3 regions of the Microbispora sp. CA-102843 genome follow, and region 3 is predicted to be linked to each of the others. Evidence: riboswitches for the same ligand, from Rfam matches in the RefSeq annotation. Region 3 holds a riboswitch; each other region holds the start of a gene.
What was found. A riboswitch is a leader RNA that binds a small molecule or an ion and turns the genes downstream of it on or off. The one in region 3 is predicted to bind cyclic di-AMP.
Positions count from the first base shown of each region.

Region 1: linked by a shared signal. The riboswitch ahead of ACQEVJ_RS31230 (C40 family peptidase) and the one ahead of ACQEVJ_RS41865 (C40 family peptidase) in region 3 are both predicted to bind cyclic di-AMP.
Region 2: linked by a shared signal. The riboswitch ahead of ACQEVJ_RS22250 (CHAP domain-containing protein) and the one ahead of ACQEVJ_RS41865 (C40 family peptidase) in region 3 are both predicted to bind cyclic di-AMP.

Region 1 is NZ_JBNJNF010000001.1:6,741,376-6,747,025, reverse strand. It holds gene ACQEVJ_RS31245 (GNAT family N-acetyltransferase) at 1-556, opposite strand, end outside; gene ACQEVJ_RS31240 (NYN domain-containing protein) at 880-2,196, shown strand; gene ACQEVJ_RS31235 (C40 family peptidase) at 2,333-3,295, shown strand; cyclic di-AMP (ydaO/yuaA leader) riboswitch at 3,613-3,767, shown strand; gene ACQEVJ_RS31230 (C40 family peptidase) at 3,842-4,402, shown strand; gene ACQEVJ_RS31225 (hypothetical protein) at 4,506-5,405, shown strand; gene ACQEVJ_RS31220 (glycosyltransferase family 4 protein) at 5,502-5,650, shown strand, end outside.
Region 2 is NZ_JBNJNF010000001.1:4,795,208-4,800,857, reverse strand. It holds gene ACQEVJ_RS22260 (cytochrome P450) at 1-470, shown strand, start outside; gene ACQEVJ_RS22255 (ArsR/SmtB family transcription factor) at 556-903, opposite strand; gene ACQEVJ_RS22250 (CHAP domain-containing protein) at 1,062-1,742, opposite strand; cyclic di-AMP (ydaO/yuaA leader) riboswitch at 1,756-1,889, opposite strand; gene ACQEVJ_RS22245 (sensor histidine kinase) at 2,097-3,266, opposite strand; gene ACQEVJ_RS22240 (response regulator transcription factor) at 3,263-3,916, opposite strand; gene ACQEVJ_RS22235 (hypothetical protein) at 4,073-4,642, shown strand; gene ACQEVJ_RS22230 (efflux RND transporter periplasmic adaptor subunit) at 4,639-5,650, shown strand, end outside.
Region 3 is NZ_JBNJNF010000001.1:8,997,444-9,003,093, reverse strand. It holds gene ACQEVJ_RS41880 (helix-turn-helix transcriptional regulator) at 1-308, shown strand, start outside; gene ACQEVJ_RS41875 (alpha/beta fold hydrolase) at 316-1,122, opposite strand; gene ACQEVJ_RS41870 (MarR family winged helix-turn-helix transcriptional regulator) at 1,184-1,600, shown strand; gene ACQEVJ_RS41865 (C40 family peptidase) at 1,700-2,239, opposite strand; cyclic di-AMP (ydaO/yuaA leader) riboswitch at 2,334-2,491, opposite strand; gene ACQEVJ_RS41860 (serine hydrolase domain-containing protein) at 2,843-4,042, opposite strand; gene ACQEVJ_RS41855 (hypothetical protein) at 4,107-5,195, opposite strand; gene ACQEVJ_RS41850 (hypothetical protein) at 5,283-5,650, opposite strand, start outside.

The DNA.
Region 1 (5,650 bases), 2.3 Mb from region 3:
CTCCGGCGCGCCACTCGCGGGCCAGCATCGCGTAGATCAGCTCGACGCTCCACGCGCCGGCGAAGAACTCGTTCTCCACCAGGCGGGCCTCCAGCCGCATGCCGAGCCGCTCCATGAGGCGGGCCGAGGAGGTGTTGCGCTCGTCGCAGTTGCCGTGCACGCGGTGCAGCCCGAGACCCTCGAACCCGATCCGCAGGATCTCGCGGGCCGCTTCGGTGGCCAGGCCGCGGCCCTGATAGGCGGGGTTGAAGACGAAGCCGATCTCACCCTGGCGGTGTTCGCGGCTGCGGAGGAACAGCGTGAGGTCCCCGATCACGGGCCCTCCGTCCGGCAGCGCGACGGCCACGCTGAGCACGTCGCCGTCATCCCCGAGCGACGCGCAGGCGATCTTCCGGTCGAGCGCGGCCTTCGTCTCCTCCCGCGTACGGGCGTCCCAGTAGAGGTATCTGGCCACCTCCGGCAGGGAGTGGAAGGCGTGCAGGTCGTCGAGGTCGGCCTCGGTGAAGGGGCGCAGGACCAGCCGGGGGGTCGTGATCGGGTACGGAGGGGTGAACACGCCGCCCAGCGTACGGACAGGGGCCGGGCGCTCGCCAACGGGTTGTGCCTCCCCCGGCCCCGCCGCGGGGCATGGTCACAGATCATGAACGCGACGTGGACACGATGCGACGGCCGTACCCTTGAAGGAAGACAAGAACAAGGGAGTGTCTCGCAGATCTTGCCGTGTGAGGGCGGACCGGTGGGCGGTCCGCGAGGCGCGCGCCTCGCGGACGGCGGGCATCGGGGGACGTTCTCGCACTCGGGGGCGACAGCACCGCGAGGCGCCGCAGGGGCGACCGCAGTGGGCAGAAGATCTGTAGGACACGGCCGAGGAGCGACGAGATGAGTTCAGCCGGAGAAGGCCTGTCTCGTCCGTTGCCCGAACAGGTCCGTTTACACGTGGTGGAGGTCGCGGCACAGGTGCTGGGCTCGACGCCCGCCGCGGCCGTGCCGCCGCCGTTGCGCAACATCGCCAGGTTCGACCCGCGCAAGCGCGCCCGTCTGGGCAGCGCGCCGATCGCGGCCCAGCTGGAGAACGACAAGGAGTTCCGCGAGCGGGTGGCCGAGACGGTGGAGGCCGCCTGGCCCGAGCTGGTGGCGAGCCTGGCCGAGGGCACGGTGCCCCCCGCGGCCGAGCCGGTGCTGGTCGCGGCGGCGGCCTACCTGACTCGCCCGCCCGGCTGGCCGGACCTGGTCGAGCAGGCGCGGACCGACCTGGAGCAGGCCGCCGCGGCGGGCACCCAGCGGGAGCAGGCGGAGACGCGACTGCGCGAGCAGCTCGCGGCGCAGCGTGCCTCCGCCAAGGAGGAGATCGACCGGGTGCGCGAGCAGCTCAAGGCGGCCCGCGCGGAGAATTCCGACCTGCGGCGCAAGCTGCACGACGCCCGCGAGCGGGTCAGGGCCGCCGAGGCCAGGGCGGCCGAGCTGGAGGCCGAGACGGCCGAGGCGCGGGCCAGGGCCGCGAGCGCCAACGGCACGGCCGAGACCGAGCTGCGCCGGCTGAGGGAGCGCCTGGCGGACGCCGAGCGCCAGCTGGAGGCCAGCCGCAGGGCCGCCCGCGAGGGCCGCAGCATCGAGGACGCCCGGGTCCGGGTGCTGCTGGACGCGCTCCAGGACGCCGCCGCCGGGCTGCGCAAGGAGCTCGGCCTGCCCACGACGATCAGCAGGCCCGCCGACTACGTGAACGCGGTCGTCCCGGGCGAGCTGGGCGTGGCGGCCGTGCCCGCGCGGGCGCTGGCCAACGACGACCCCCAGCTCCTCGACCAGCTCCTGGCCATCCCCCATCTGCATCTGATCGTCGACGGCTACAACGTGACCAAGACCGGTTACCCGTCGCTGACCCTCGCCGACCAGCGGGCCCGGCTGCTGACCGGGCTCGGCGGACTCGCCGTGCAGACGCGGGCGGAGGTGACGTGCGTGTTCGACGGCGCCGAGCTGAACGGGCCCGTCCAGGTGTCCGCTCCGCGCGGAGTGCGGGTGATGTTCAGCGCGCCCGGGGAGATCGCCGACGACCTGATCCGCACGCTGGTGCGTGCGGAGCCGCCGGGGCGGGCCATCGCGGTGGTCTCCTCCGACCGGGAGGTGGCCGAGTCGGTGCGCCGCATGGGCGCCCGGCCGGTGCCCTCGCTCCTGTTGCTGCGTCGTCTCGGCCGCGGCTGAAGCGCCGTACGCGCGCTCCGGCCCCACGCCGTCACCCTGGGTGATGACTGCCGCGAATACCTGCGAATAGGTTGAAGCATCAAGATCGCCTAGATAGAGTCGCGCCGCAGGTTTCGTTGATCTAAAGGGGGCCTCAGTGCGAGGGCGTGTGCCGGTGGCCGCCGGGTTGGCCGCCGTGGTCCTGCTGACGCCGATTGCGGGCGCGCAGGCGGATCCGAAGCCCACAGTCGCGCAGGCCAAGGCGAAGCTGAGCAAGCTCAACCAGCAGGCCGACAAGCTCGTGGACCGCTACAACGCGGCCAACGAGAAGTGGAAGAACGCGAAGCAGAAGTACCTCGCCATCAACGACGACTACAAGAAGCAGAACGTCCGGGTCGAGGCGCTCCGCTCCGGGCTGGTCTCGATGGCCGTCAGCAGCTACCAGGTCGGCGAGATGGGGTCGTGGGGCGGCGTCTTCTACAGCTCCAACCCCGATGCCATGCTCAGCGGTCTCGCCACGCTCAACCACATGTCGGCCGAGCGAGCCGGGCGGCTCAAGGCGTACGAGGGCGCCATCAAGGACCTCAAGGACCGCCGCGACCGGAGCAAGACGCTGTACAAGGAGGCCACCGACGTCAGGGGCGAGCTCGCCGACGAGAAGGACGAGGTCGACAAGCTCGTCAGAGAGCAGATGAAGCTGCTGCGCTCGCTCGGGACGTACAACCCCGGCAACCCCAACAGCGCCGGCGTCGTCTACACCGGACCGGCGTCCGGCAACGCGCTGTCGGCCCTCCAGTTCGCCTACAAGCAGGTCGGCAAGCCGTACCGCTACGGGGGCGCCGGGCCGGACGCCTGGGACTGCTCAGGGCTCGTGCAGGCCGCGTGGGCGGCCGCGGGCGTGTCGCTGCCCCGGACCAGTTACGAGCAGTGGGCCTGGGGCGCGAGCCGCAGGGTCTCGCTGGACGAGCTCCAGCCGGGCGACCTGCTCTGGCACGCCGGATACGGGCACGTCGGCATCTACGCCGGAGACGGCAAGGTCGTCCACGCTCCGCAGACCGGCGATGTTGTGAAGATTGTCACACTCGCCGAGTATCACGCGATAGGAGCTGTGCGTCCCTGAGGGCCCAGCCGTCTCTGTGATCGTTTGTACCTTTTGTGACTCCTGTGACCAGATTTCGCCGCTGGTGCAGAGATTGTGACCAGAGTCACATTTAGCCGTTCGCGGTGCGGGTAAGCTGCGGTTTCTTCTCCGCGGCCTTCGTTATCCGATCTTTATCCGGCGGGAGGGCTTTGCCGAACGCGGCGGGTCCTCGGTAGCTTCTGGGCCGCGGCGAGCACGCCTCGCCGCCGCGAACCCGGTCCGGCCGGCCGGTCGCGTGCAGTCATCCACCGTCATCGGCGCCCTTCATCACCCTCCCCTTAGCGGAACCCCCCGGCGCCGGTGTCCTGCCGAGTCCGTGCAGTCAGGAGGCACGGAGCCGGGGAACCATCGACCTTCACGTGAAGGTCCGGGGTGAATCGGCGCATCGCGCGCCGTAGGGCGACTTCCCCGCCCGAACCCGTCAGCTAACCCGGTAGGCGTGAGCGGAAGACCCGAGGAGAGATCCTGTCTACCACCCCCGCTAGTCTGTCCCGTCTTGCCCGAATTGCCCTTGGTGGTGCCGCTTTGACGGCATCCGTAGGGGTCGCCGGTGCGCATCCGGCGACGGCCGACACGGTGACGGTCACGGTCGTCAAGACGCCCACAGCGACGAAGACGGCCACCGCGACGAGCGCGAGCACCGCCGCACGCAAGGCTGCGGCGAAGAAGCAGCGGACGAAGAAGCACACCGCCAAGCGGAAGGTCAGCAGGGCCGTGCTCCAGGCGGCCAAGGCCCGGCGCGCGGTGAAGGTCGCAGAGAAGCAGATCGGCGACCCCTACCGCTACGGGGCCACGGGACCGGGCGCGTTCGACTGCTCGGGCCTGGTCCAGTACGCCTGGCGCAAGGCGGGCGTACGGCTGCCGCGCACGACGTGGTCCATCCGCAGCGCGGTCAGGAAGAAGGTGTCCTGGGGCCACTTCGAGCCCGGTGACCTGATCTTCACCAGCGGCGGCGGCCACGTCGGCATGTACGTCGGGCACGGCAAGATGATCCACGCTCCGCACAGCGGCACGCGGGTCAGGATCGACAAGCTGGACGCCTACAGGAGGAGCACCTTCGTGGGTGCCGTCCGCCCAGGCGTCTGACGGGCACCGGTCACCAGCCCCCTCGACCGGCGCCGTCCTTACGGCCCCGTCCACCTCGCCGAGGTGGACGGGGCCGTGGCATGTGCTGGTTACCATGCTCGGCGTGACTGCCACGAGCGGCGTGCCCGGGGTCGTGCCGGCCGTGCGCGCCGAGGCCGATCGGCGCCACCTTGGAAATCGGCCCCGCAGGATCGCGGCCGCGTCCGTCGCGCTGGCCGCGCTGCTGGCCGGCCCCGCCGCCGCGGCCCCGCCCGACCCGCTGCTTTCCCTGCGGCTGGATGCCCGCGCCGCCGTGCGGGAGCATCCGGGCATGTGGACCGGCGCCTCCGTCGCCCGCGGCGCGAGCGCCGTCGTCGCCGGGTCGCCCCGGCCGCTGGTCGCCGAGATCGCCGCGCTGGCCGATCGGGCGGGCCGTACGGTGACGAGGGTCTGGGGCGGGTACGGCGGCGCGGTGGTCCTCGTGCCGCGCACCGAGGAGCAGGCCGCCGTGCTGGCCGCGCCGGCGAAGGTGGACGGCCTGGCGGCCGTCGCGACCGGCGGCCGGGTGATCGTGCAGCCGGCCGCGTTCGCCCGCCTGTCCGCGACCGGCCGCCTGGTCGTCGTGACCCACGAGCTGACGCACGTCGCGACCGCCGGTCCCCGCGCCGTGCCGATGTGGCTCATGGAGGGCTTCGCCGACTACGTGGGCTACCTGGACAGCGGACTGCCGGTCCGTACGGTGGCCGCCGAACTGGCCGCCGACGTGGCCGCCGGGAGGACGGCGCTCAACACCCTGCCGGGGCCCGCCGACTTCGCCGCCAGGCCCGCCCAGGCGTACGAGGAGGCGTGGCTGGCCTGCCGCTACATCGCCGCCCGGTTCGGCGAGCGGAGACTGGTCGCCCTCTACCGCGCCGCGCTGCGCGAGGACATCGGCGCCGCCCTGCGGGAGGTGCTCGGACTGACCGCCGACGGCCTGACCCGCGAATGGCGGTCGTACGCGCGTGAACGGCTCGCCCGGTCCTGATCACGACTGGGCGACGGTGGCGACCGCGGCTGCAACAATGCGTTCCCGGGCGGCGCGCGGGCGGACCGCGCGACCACGCCGGCAGCGGGGGTGAGGATGACGAAGCGGACGCTGATCGTCACGAACGACTTCCCGCCCAGACCGGGCGGCATCCAGGCGTTCGTGCACGGCCTCGCCTCGCGCAGGCCACCCGGCTCTGTGGTCGTGTACGCCCCGCGCTGGAAGGGATGCGAGGAGTTCGACGC
Region 2 (5,650 bases), 4.2 Mb from region 3:
TGGCCCTGGGCACCTTCGCGCTGCTGCGAAATCCCGCGCAACTGGCCGCGCTACGCGCCGATCCCGCGCTCACCGACGGGGCCGTGGAGGAGCTGCTGCGGTATCTGAGCGTCGCCAAGACGTTCATGAGAACGGCGCTGGAGGACGTCGAGCTGGGCGGCCACACCATCAAGGCCGGCACAACGCTGATCCTGTCCTACAACACCGCCAACCGCGACCCGGAGCGCTTCACCGACCCCCACGTGCTCGACCTGCGCAGGCAGGACGGCGGGCACCTGGCCTTCGGCCACGGCATCCACCAGTGCCTGGGCCAGCAGCTGGCCCGCGTCGAGATGCGCGTCGCGCTCCCCGCACTGCTCAACCGCTTCCCCACGCTACGGCTGGCCGTGCCGGCCGAGGAGGTCGTGCTGCGCCCGGAGACCGCCGACATCTACGGGGTCAAGAGCCTCCCCGTCACCTGGGACGTGTGACCGAGAGCCGGTGACGCGGCAGTGCCGGGATACCGCGGTGACGGACCCTCGTCCGCATGACGCGGCACGTCACGTGCGCCACGATTCACGGGCGAGCGCCGTCACCCAGTCGGCGCTCCCTCTTGCCGCGGGCGAGTTCGGTGCCCAGGGCGTCCAGGCGCTGGTTCCAGAAGCGGCGGAAGTGGTCGAGCCAGGTGTCGACCTCGCGCAGCGGCGCGGGGTCGACGGCGTACAGGCGCCGGGTGCCCTCGGCCCGGACCGTCGCGAAGCCGCTGTCCCGCAGCACGCGCAGGTGCTGGGACACCCCCGGCTGGGAGATCCCGAACTCCTCCTGCACGATCGCGCCGATCTCCCCGGCGGAGCGCTCGCCCTCGGCGAGCAGCTCCAGGATGCGGCGGCGCACCGGATCGCCGAGGACGTCGAACGCGTGCATGCCGCAAGGCTCGCAGCTCACGCTTATATAGGTCAATTTGCGGCGGCCGGGCGGCTCTCGCCTGCTCGGGCAGGCTGAGCGTACGGCCGGCCACGGCGGGGATGGCGGGGACGGCGAAGCGCGCCGGGATCACCGGCGCGCTTCGGGACCGTCGTCCGTCAGGAAGAGGCGGAGGCGGAGGCGTCCGCGGTGTACATCGGGTAGCCGTATCCGACGACCTGCCAGGTGGGGCGGGTGCGGGCCTCGACGGCGCCGCCGTCGCCGGTGTTGCCCTCGATGGTCCGGATCGTGCCGTCGCCGTTGTCCTTGACGACGAAACCGACGTGCTGGACGTCGTCGATGTTCTTGCTGCCGTTCCAGTTGAAGAACACCACCGCGCCCGGCTTGGGCGTACGGCCCCAGCGGCTGTGGTCGGCGAACCAGTGAGCGTGCTCCACGGTGTAGGCGTCGGAGCCCATGACCGGGCCGATGCCGAGCTGCTGGCCCACCCAGGAGACGAACATGTCGCACCAGGCCGCGTTGAGGTAGCCCTTGAGCGTGCCGCCGTCGCGGGCGAGGGTCTCGCGGGCGCGGGGCGTGGTCATGTACCACTGCTGGAACTTGGTCCCGCCGCCGTAGGCGTTCTCGCTGATCCCGATCTGGCTCCTGGCCAGGTTCAGCACGTCGTCCGCGCTGACCTTGGGCAGCGTGGAGGCGATCTCGGACATGGACTTCGCGGCCGCCGGGCCCTTGCCGGTGGCCGGGTTGTCCGCGTGCGCTGCCGGCGCTGAGATCAGCACGGCCGAGGCGAGAGCCCCGCCCGCGAGGGCAGCGCGAAGACAGGTGTTGAGGACGTGCATGTGGGGCGAACTCCCTTACTTCCATGCCGCCTACCGGGTTAGCTGACGGGTTCGGGCTGGAAGTCGCCCTACGGCACGCATGCCGATTCACCCCAGGAGAGGTGGGTCCCCGGCTCCGCGCGGACGCGGACTCGGCGGCCGGGCGGCAGGCCGGAATGGGCCGGCCGCGTCGGTCTGAGGTGGGCTTCTTGACCATTGAGATGAGCAAGTACGCCCTGAGCTGCCTAAAACGTAATAGACCAGGTCAAACCGGTCAAGTTAGAACAACTGAGATTTTACTGGTCGGTAGGCGGCAAACCCGGCGAGGGCGGGTAACCGGGGCCGCTCGGGTTCGCCGTCAGCGCAAACCCGGGCTCACCCGGGCAGGCGCACGGTCACCGCCAGGCCGCCTTCCGGCCGGGGGAGCGCCTCCACCCCGCCGCCGTGCGCCACGGCGATGGCCCGGACGATGGACAGGCCCAGCCCCGCCCCCCGGGCGGAGCGGACGCGGTCGCCGCCGAGCCGGCGGAACGGCTCGAACAGGTCGTCCACCTCGTACGGCGGGACCAGGGGCCCGGTGTTCTCCACCGTCACGCTCACCCCGGCCTCGTCCTCCCGCAGCCGGACCCAGACCTCTCCGTCACGCACGTTGTACTTGATCGCGTTCTCCAGCAGGTTGACCAGGCAGCGTTCGAGGAACAGCGGGTCGCCGTGCACGACCGCCGGGGACAGGTCCTCGTGGACGACCACCTTCCTGCGGCGCGGCTGCAGGTCGATCTGCTCCATCGCCATACGGACGATCTGCCGCAGGTCGACCGGCTTGCGGGCGCTCAGCTCCTGCTCCGACTGCGCCAGCATGAGCAGTCCCTCGATCAGCCGCTCATACCTCGCGTTGGTGCCGAGCAGCGCGCGGGCCAGCGCCTTGAGGTCCTCCGACGCCGCGGGCTCCTCCAGCGACACCTCCAGGACCGTACGGTTGACCGCCAGCGGGGTGCGCAGCTCGTGAGAGGCGTTGGCGATGAACCGGCGCTGGGCGTCGAACACCCGGTGCAGCCGGTCGAGCATCGCGTCGAAGGTGTCGGCGAGGCGCTTGACCTCGTCCTGCGGCCCGCGCAGGGCGATCCGCTCGTGCAGCGTGCTCTCCGACAGCCGCTGCGCGGTCTCGGTCACCCGGTCCAGCGGGCGCAGCGCGCGGTCGGCCACCAGGTAGCCCAGCACCACGGCGACGGCCCCGACGAGGATCATGACCATCACCGACGAGCGGAGCACGTCGGTCAGCACGTCGGCCGCGCCCTGCTCGACGTCGGTGCGCACCCGCTGCGCGAGGATGTCGCTGTCGGGCAGCCTGCCCCCCAACACGGCATCGGGGGTGCCGGTCACCTTCGACGCCACCGCCACCACGAACCGCTGGTTGAGCGCCCGCGCGGTCAGCAGGTGGGTGAACCACAGCAGCACCGACCCCGCCAGGAAGAACAGCCCGCCGTACAGCAGGGTGAGCCGCATCCGCAGGCCGAGCCTGCCCCACAAGGACAGGACGCGGATCACAGCCGATACCCCCGGCCCGGCACGTTCTCGATCACCGGGGGCTCGCCAAGTTTGCGGCGCAGCGAGGTGATCGTGACGCGCAGCACGCCCGTGCCGGCGTCGGCGTGCTCGTCCCACACGTTCGCCCGCAGCCGGGCCGAGGTCACCAGCCCTCCGCTGGCGCGCATGAGTTCGTGCAGCACGTCGAACTCCTTGCGGCCCAGCGCCACCTGCCGCCCGTCCCGCACCACCGTACGGCGGGCCGGGTCGAGCCGGATCCCGGCCCGCTCGATCACCGCAGGCATCGCCCGGGGCGAGCGCCGGGCCAGCGCCCGGATCCGGGCCACCAGCTCGGCGAACGCGAACGGCTTGACCAGGTAGTCGTCGGCGCCCAGGGACAGGCCCCCGACCCGGTCGCGCACCCGCCCGGCCGCCGTCAGCATGAGGATGCGGCTCGCCCCACTGGCCGTGACCAGTTCCCGGCACACCTCGTCGCCGTGCACCTCGGGCAGGTCGCGGTCGAGCACGACCACGTCGTAGTCGACGTAGGCGGCCAGCTCGAGCGCCTCCTGACCGTCGTAGGCCACGTCCACCGCGATGGCGTGCAGCCGCAGCCCCCGGGCGACGGCCTCGGCCAGCTGTTCCTCGTCCTCGACCACGAGCACCCGCATCCCAACCTCCCGCTCGCCTCCGAGAGTGGCGCAGGGGGTGTTAGCCGCGGATAAGCGGAGATCGCTTATCCGCGTTTAGCACCGCCTCCGCTGGAGTTGGGCCCCGTCCCGGGCGAACGCCCTGGATGAGAAGGAGCGACAGAGGAGGAACGACTCATGCGCTTACGACCTTTGCGTGCCCTGGGTCCGGCACTCGGGCTCACATTGGGGCTCACATTGGGGCTCGCACTGGCACTGGCCGGCTGCGGCGCGGCCCCCGCGGACGACGGGATCGCCAGCGCGGGCGGCGCCACGTCGGGCACCGTGTCAGGCGCCGGGACCGGCGCCACGGCCAGGCCGTCGGCCTCGGCCACGGTGGACCGCCAGGAGGCCCAGCTCAAGTTCGCGCAGTGCATGCGCGAGCACGGCGTGGACGTGCCCGACCCCGGCCCCGACGGCCGCGTCCGCATCATGGGCAAGAAGGGCGACGAGGCCTCGATGCAGAAGGCCATGCAGGCCTGCCAGCACTTCATGAAGGACGCGGTCGGCGACAAGCTCGGCGGCGACGACCCCGAGGCGCGCGACCGGATGGTCAAGTTCGCCCAGTGCATGCGCGAGCACGGCATCGACATCTCCGATCCGGCCCCCGGACAGGGGATCCAGGTCAAGCTCAAGCCGGGCCAGGAGAAGGCGATGGAAGAGGCGCAGAAGGCCTGCGAGGAGAACGCGCCGGGGAGGAAGCCGTGAGGAGGGGCCTCGTGATCGCGGGCGCGGGCGTCCTCGCCCTGGCCGCCGCGGGAACGGCCGTCGCCGTCGCGGGCGGCGACGGCGCCGGCGCGGCCGAGCCGTCCCCGCCCCCGGTGCCCGCCACCGCGTCGATCACCCGCCAGGACCTGGTCGACACCAAGACCGTGGAGGGGTCATTGACCTACTCCGGCGAGCGGCAGGTGACCACCGACGCCTCCGGCACCGTGACCTGGGTGCCCGCCGAGGGCGCGGTCGTCCGGCGCGGCCGCCCGCTGCTCAGAGTGGACCGCAGGCCGGTGGTCCTCATGTACGGCTCGCTGCCGATGTACCGCCCGCTGCGGCAGGGCGTCGACGACGGCCCGGACGTCGAGCAGCTCGAACGCAACCTCAAGGTCCTCGGCTACGGCGACGACCTGACCGTGGACCACCACTTCAGCTACGCCACCTACCTGGCCGTCAAGGAATGGCAGGACGACGCCGGGCTGCCCGAGACCGGGCAGGTGGACGCCTCCCAGGTGGTCTTCCTGCCCGCCGCCGCCCGGGTGACCGACGCCAAGGTCGAGGTCGGCGACAGGACCACCCCCGGTCGTCCGGCCCTCACCGTGTCGGGCGTACGGCGGCTGGTGCACGTGGACCTGTCCACCGACGACCAGTCGCTGGCCAGGAAGGGCGCCAAGGTCACCGTGGAACTGCCCGGCGGCGAGCGGGTCACCGGGAAGATCACCTCGGTCGGCACGGTGGCCCAGGCCGTCCCGTCCGGGCAGGGCCAGGACGAGGGCAGCACCATCGACGTCGACATCACCCTGAGCAAGACCCCGAAGACCCGCCTCGACAAGGCCCCGGTCGAGGTGGAGCTGGTCAGCGACCGGCGCGAGAACGTGCTGGCCGTGCCCGTGGAGGCGCTGCTGGCCCTGCGGGAGGGCGGCTTCGGCGTCGAGGTGGTCGAGGGCCCCTCCACCCGCGTGGTCCCGGTGGAGCTCGGCGCCTTCGGCAGCGGCATGGTCGAGA
Region 3 (5,650 bases):
ACCGGCATGAAGTGGTCCTGCGGATCCAGGGGACGGTCGAGCAGATCCGCGCCCGGCTTCCCGCCGGCGTCGCGACTGTGGAGGAGTCCCCGTCCGTGGGAGGCGCGGATCCCGAGACCGAGGGCTGGCTCCGCGTCGAGTTGCGAGCGGAGCGGCTCGACTGGTTGCCTCCGGTGCTCGCGTCGCTCGACCTGCCGTTCGTCATCGAGCGACCGGACGAGCTCCGCGGCCTTGTCGTCGCGCTCGCGGACCGGCTCGCGGCCTCCGCCCGCAGGGTCCCGCCCGCGCCGGGCACAGTCGTTGGCTGAAGCGCCCCTACTCGCGGCCGCCCACCGCGATCCCCGGGGAATCGGCCGCGGCTGCGTGCAGATAGTGGTCGATCGCGGCGAAGGTGGCCGCCGGCTGTTCGATGTGCGGCAGATGGCCGGCTTCCGGGATCACCTGCAGCCGGCCGTTCCCGAAGGCGTCGGCGTAGGCGGCTCCGTAGGCGGGGGTGACGATCCGGTCGCTTTCTCCCCACAGCAGGAGAGCGGGTACGTCGACGTGTCTCAGCCGGCGGAGCAGCTTGGGGTCGTGCATGTAGGGGTCGTTCGCCAGCGTGCGCATGGTGGCCATGTCGGCTGCCCGGCGCGCGAGTTGGTCGGCGGGGATGCCGGCCGGGTCGGCGTAGAAACGCTGCGAGTCGTGCCAGGCGTACTCGGCGACGCCGCGGGCGTCGAGGGAGAAGAAGTCGCGGATCGGCTCCCCGGGGATGTGCACGCCGACGGCGTCGACCAGCACCAGCCCGGTGATGATCCCCGCGGTGTCGCGTACGGCCATCTCGGCGGCGGTCCAGCCGCCGAGGGAGGAACCGACGACGAGGACGTCGCGCAGTCGCAGGCGATGCAGGCAGTGCAGGTAGGCCAGCGCGAGGTCGTCTATGCCGGTGAGCCATGGGGGGCGGTGGGTGCCGTCCCAGCCGGGGTGCGCAGGCGTGATGGTGTGTGTCGTCCGGGCAAGGTGCTGGGCGAGCCCGGAGACCGTGGCGGGGCCGCCGCCGCCGTGCAGGATCAGGGCCGGTCTGCCGGTTCCGGCCTCCGACACGGCGAGGGACAGGTCGTCATAGAGCGGGATGGTGTTCATGGACGCAGCATAACTAAGGATGTTTATTTAAACTACCTTAGTCTTGCACTAAACTCATGCCGTGCATGGCGATCTGCAAGTACTCGGACGAGCGGTCAAGCAGGCCCAGTATCGGCAGCACCGGGCCCTCGAGGGCGGGCTGTCGGCGATCGGCGCGACGCTGGCCCAGTGGGATGCCCTCCGGGCGATCAGCCGCTCTCCCGGGGCGTCGGCCCGGGAGCTGGCCGCGGCGACCTTCCAGTCCGAGCAGGCATTCGGAACCCTCGCCGGTCGGCTGGTGGCCCAGGGATGGATCGAGCGCAGGCCCGGGCGCGGCCGGCGCATCGAGCACCATCTCACCCCCTCCGGCGAGCAGATCCTGGACGCCGGGCACAAGGTCGCCGACGAGGTGCTCGCCAGGTGCTACACCGCCTTGTCGGACGCGGACCGCGGGACCCTGCTGGCCCTGCTCCAGCGCCTCATCGCGGAGGACGCGTAGTCCGTCAGGGTCCGGCGAACCGGCCGGACCCGGCGGAGATGCCCCTGGCGCTGGCAGGCGTCAGGACATCTCCGCCGAGGATGTCTCCATGGCTCAGAGTCAGACGCCGGGGCGCACGGCGGTGAGGAAGCTGCTCCTCCAGTAACCGTTGAGCTTGTCGACACTGACCACCGCGCCGCTGTGGGGAGCGCTGATCACCTTCTTGTGCCCCATGTACATGCCCACGTGCCCGCCGCCACTGGTGAAGATGAGGTCGCCAGGCTTGAGATGCGCCAGGGAGACCCTCTTCTTGACGGCGCTGAGCATGGACCACGTCGTCCGCGGGAGCTTGACGCCGGCCTTGCGCCAGGCGAACTGGACCAGCCCGGAGCAGTCGAATGCCCGTGGGCCCGTGGCACCCCACACGTACGGATCGCCGAGGTGCTTCTTCGCCACCTCGATGGCGTGCTCGGCCTTCTCCTGCTGGAGAGCGGACTTGGTGAGCTTCGTGTTCGCGGAGTCATCCGCCGTGGACGCCGCGGGGGCCTCGCCGTTGTACGGGGTGGTCACCGTAACGGGGGGCTCCGGCGGGATGACCGTCGAGGCGAGGGGTGGGGCTGTCACCTTTCCCGTCGCGGCGGCCGCGGGGAGTGCGCTCAATGCTCCTACAGAGGCAGTGAGAGCGGCGCTACTGATTGTGACGCAGGCAATGCGGAGCAGAGTGGTGGAGTTGGTAGACAGGGGATCTCTCCCTAGGGTCTTCCGCTTGCGCCTACCGGGTTAGCTGACGGATTCGGGCGGGGAAGTCGCCCTACGGCGCTGGCGCGCCGATTCACCCCAGACCTTCGTCGAAGGTCGATTGGTTCCCCGGCTCCGGGCCTCCTTGCTGCACGGATTCGGCATCACCGGCGCCCAGGGGGGCGGAGAGGACATGGCGACGGTGACTGTGGATGTCCTTCTCGAACACGGCCGGACCGGGTTCGCGACGGCGGCGTCACGGGGACCCCGCCGTAGGGCAAGGAAACTACCAAGTTGCCCCATATTGTCGCAAAGGGCGCCATAACGGTAAGGATCACCTAAAAAGGGTCAAAAGTTAAAAGCCGCAGGTCAGAGCGTCTCCGCGCAGGGAAGATGTGGTGCTCGTCACACGGGCCGAGCGCTTCCCGGGCCGCCAAGGCGCGGGCGTACAGTCCGCGAACGGCTCGCGTGGGGTGGCTTCCCTCGGCGCACCCCGGTCGATCCCAACCGCCGCGGGTGATCTCCCTACGGCTTCACGAGGGCGGTGGTCACCACTTCGGAGGCGTCGGCGGGTCCGTATCGGGCTTCCGGGACGTTCCGTCCGAGCCGTACGACGACCGTGTCCGAGCCGGGATCGACCTGGATGACCTGGCCGCCGAAGCCCAGTGCCCAGTACATGTCGTGAGGTGCGCCGTCGACCAGGCGCCGATGTGGGGCGGTGGAACTCTGCTCTCGCGTACTGGGCTTCAGCGGGTCGTCGACGACGGGACCGCGGGCGTTCACCCACCACAGGTAGCCGTAGGCGGCGTTCACCTTCTGCGACGGCCGGCCGGTCGCCGCCTCGACCCACCGACGGGGGACGATCTGCTTCCCTTGCCAGTTGCCTTCGCGGAGGAAGAGGTAGCCGAAGCGGGCCATGTCCTCGCAGGTGGAGTTCAGGCCGGAGAACATGTTGGTGTTGCCGGCTCCGTCGCGGGTCATCCTCGAGCGGCTCATGCCGATGAGGCCGAACAGTCTTTCCTGCGCGTATGCCGCGGGACTCCGCCCGGTCGCCTTCGTGAGCACGGCGTCGAGCGTCTGGATGGCGGAGTTGTTGTATGCCCAGACGTCTCCGCGGGCCGCGTCCTGGGCAAGGCCGACGGCGAAGCCCGTACGATCGGCTGCCCGGACGAGGCGACGGTAGTCGGTGTCGAAATCCCAGTGCCGACCGGAGACGTTGCTCAGGATGTCCTTGATCGTGACGTTTTCGGAGGAGGTGCCCACCCACTCGGGGACGTACTCAGACACCTTGTCATCGACGGAAAGTCCGCCCTCCGCTTCGGCGATGCCGATCAGAGTGCTGGAGTAGGACTTGGTCGCGGAGAAGACCTCCTGGCTGGTGGTCGCGTCGGTGCCGTTCCAGTACCAGTCGGCCACGAGCCGCCCGTGCCGGATCACGACCAGGCAGTTCGCGCCTCTCTTTCCGGCATCGAGAGCGATCTTGTCTAACCGGGCGCGATCGAAACCGGCGTCGATCGGGTTGATGCGGCGCCATTCCGCTCCCTGGTAGGCGGTCGGGAGGATGGCTGACGGGGTGGAAGAACCTGTCCGCGTCTGCGGTGGTGCGGTCCGGGATCCGGCCGAGCACGCCGATCCGAAGACGGCGGCCGCGAGACCCAGCGTCAGGGCGCCCCGTGGGATGAGGGACTCGCTCCGCCGCCTGCTCACCTCTCTGCCCTCGGCCACGTCTCAGTCGGTACGAGCGAACGGCGACCGCGCCACCGGTTCACGGCGGGGCGAGGTCGGGTGGTCACCCCGTACGCCAGAACGTGCCGTTGGCCGAGGGGTCGTCGGGGTCGCCCTGCGGCACCGTGAATCCCGCACCCCACAGCGTCGCCGTCCCGGGCCTGCGCGCGATCGAGAACAGGACGGCGTCGGTGCCGGTCTTCCGAGGGATCGGGGTGCTCCGCCACGTCGAACCCGTGACGTGCCACAGGGTGGAGTTCCAGTTGCTCTGCACGACCCACACGCCACCCTTGCCGTCGGGCTCCACCTCCGTGTACGGCTGTGCGTTGACGGTGCCGACCGAGGCGGTCCACGAGCTGCCGTTCCAGCGCATGACCAGGGTGCGGCTGTAGGTCACGTCGTCACCCTCGTCGTCGGCGCCCTCCCAGGTGACGCCGCCGACGGCCCACACGTTGCCGGGGCTCACGACGGCGATGTCGTTGAGGACCGCGGCGGCGTCAGGAGCGGGAAGCTTGATCGCGGGCGTGGGCACCAGCGCCCAGGACCTTCCGTTCCACCGCATGATCGCGGCACGATCGCCCTTGGTCCCCGCCGCCCAGACGTCGGCGGCCTTGTACGCGTCGACGGCGGCGGCGCGGGCCGGCAGCCGGACGCTCTTCCACGAGGACCCGGTCCAGTGCCTGGCCGAGGCCGAGGACTCGGCGACCGCCCACACGTCCTTCGCACCCGTTCCGTCGGCGTCCGTCGCGGAGAAGCCGCTGCCGAGCGAGACGGTGGTCCACGCGCGGCCGTTCCACCGAGCGGCCTTCCCCGGGCCGAAGACCCATACGTCCTTGTTCGAGGTGGCCGCCACGGCCTTCAGCTCGTACGGCGGGCTGCCCGGGATGGCCTTCCAGGATCCGCCGTCGAACCACTGGACCAGGCCCCGCTGCCTGCCGTTCACGACCCGGTGACCGGCCGCCCACACCGACCCGTTGCCCAGGACCGTCACGTCGTTGAGGACGTCGTCGCCGGGCAGTGTGTTCACCCTGGTCAGCCGCCACACCGGCGCGGTCTCCCCGGCCTGGCGGCCCTGCTGGGTCACACCGGAGGCCGCCACGGCCGGCATGCACGCCAGCCCGAGCGCCGCCACCGAGACGAATACGGTACGCACGATGCTCCCCTCCCGCTCACGGATAGGACGTCTGGCGGAGGGGATCCGTTCACGCGTCGCCGGTGGAGGAGGGCCGGACTCGCCACCTCATCGACTGCTCTTCTCCGTCCACCGCTCGTATTCGGTGTCCCCGGGGAGTACCCAAACCTCCGCGTCAGGCCTGGTGATGGTCCGTAGCGTCGTCGCCTTGCCGGTCGCCTTTGAGACCCGGTAGACCGCCACCCCCGTCTTGGTCTTCGACCGGACGATCAGGCGTCCCGCCTTGTCGAAGTCGAGGTCGTCGACGTACTGCCCGCGGGGCAACCGCACGGTCACGGTGCCGCTCGTGTGGCCGGTGCGCAGGTTGACCAGGCGCAGCTTGCGAGACTTGGGCCATGGGCCGACACTCACCGCCGCCGTCACGTAGTCGTTCGCCAGGGCGATCGTCCACAGCCGCGTCTTCGACCGCAACCGGG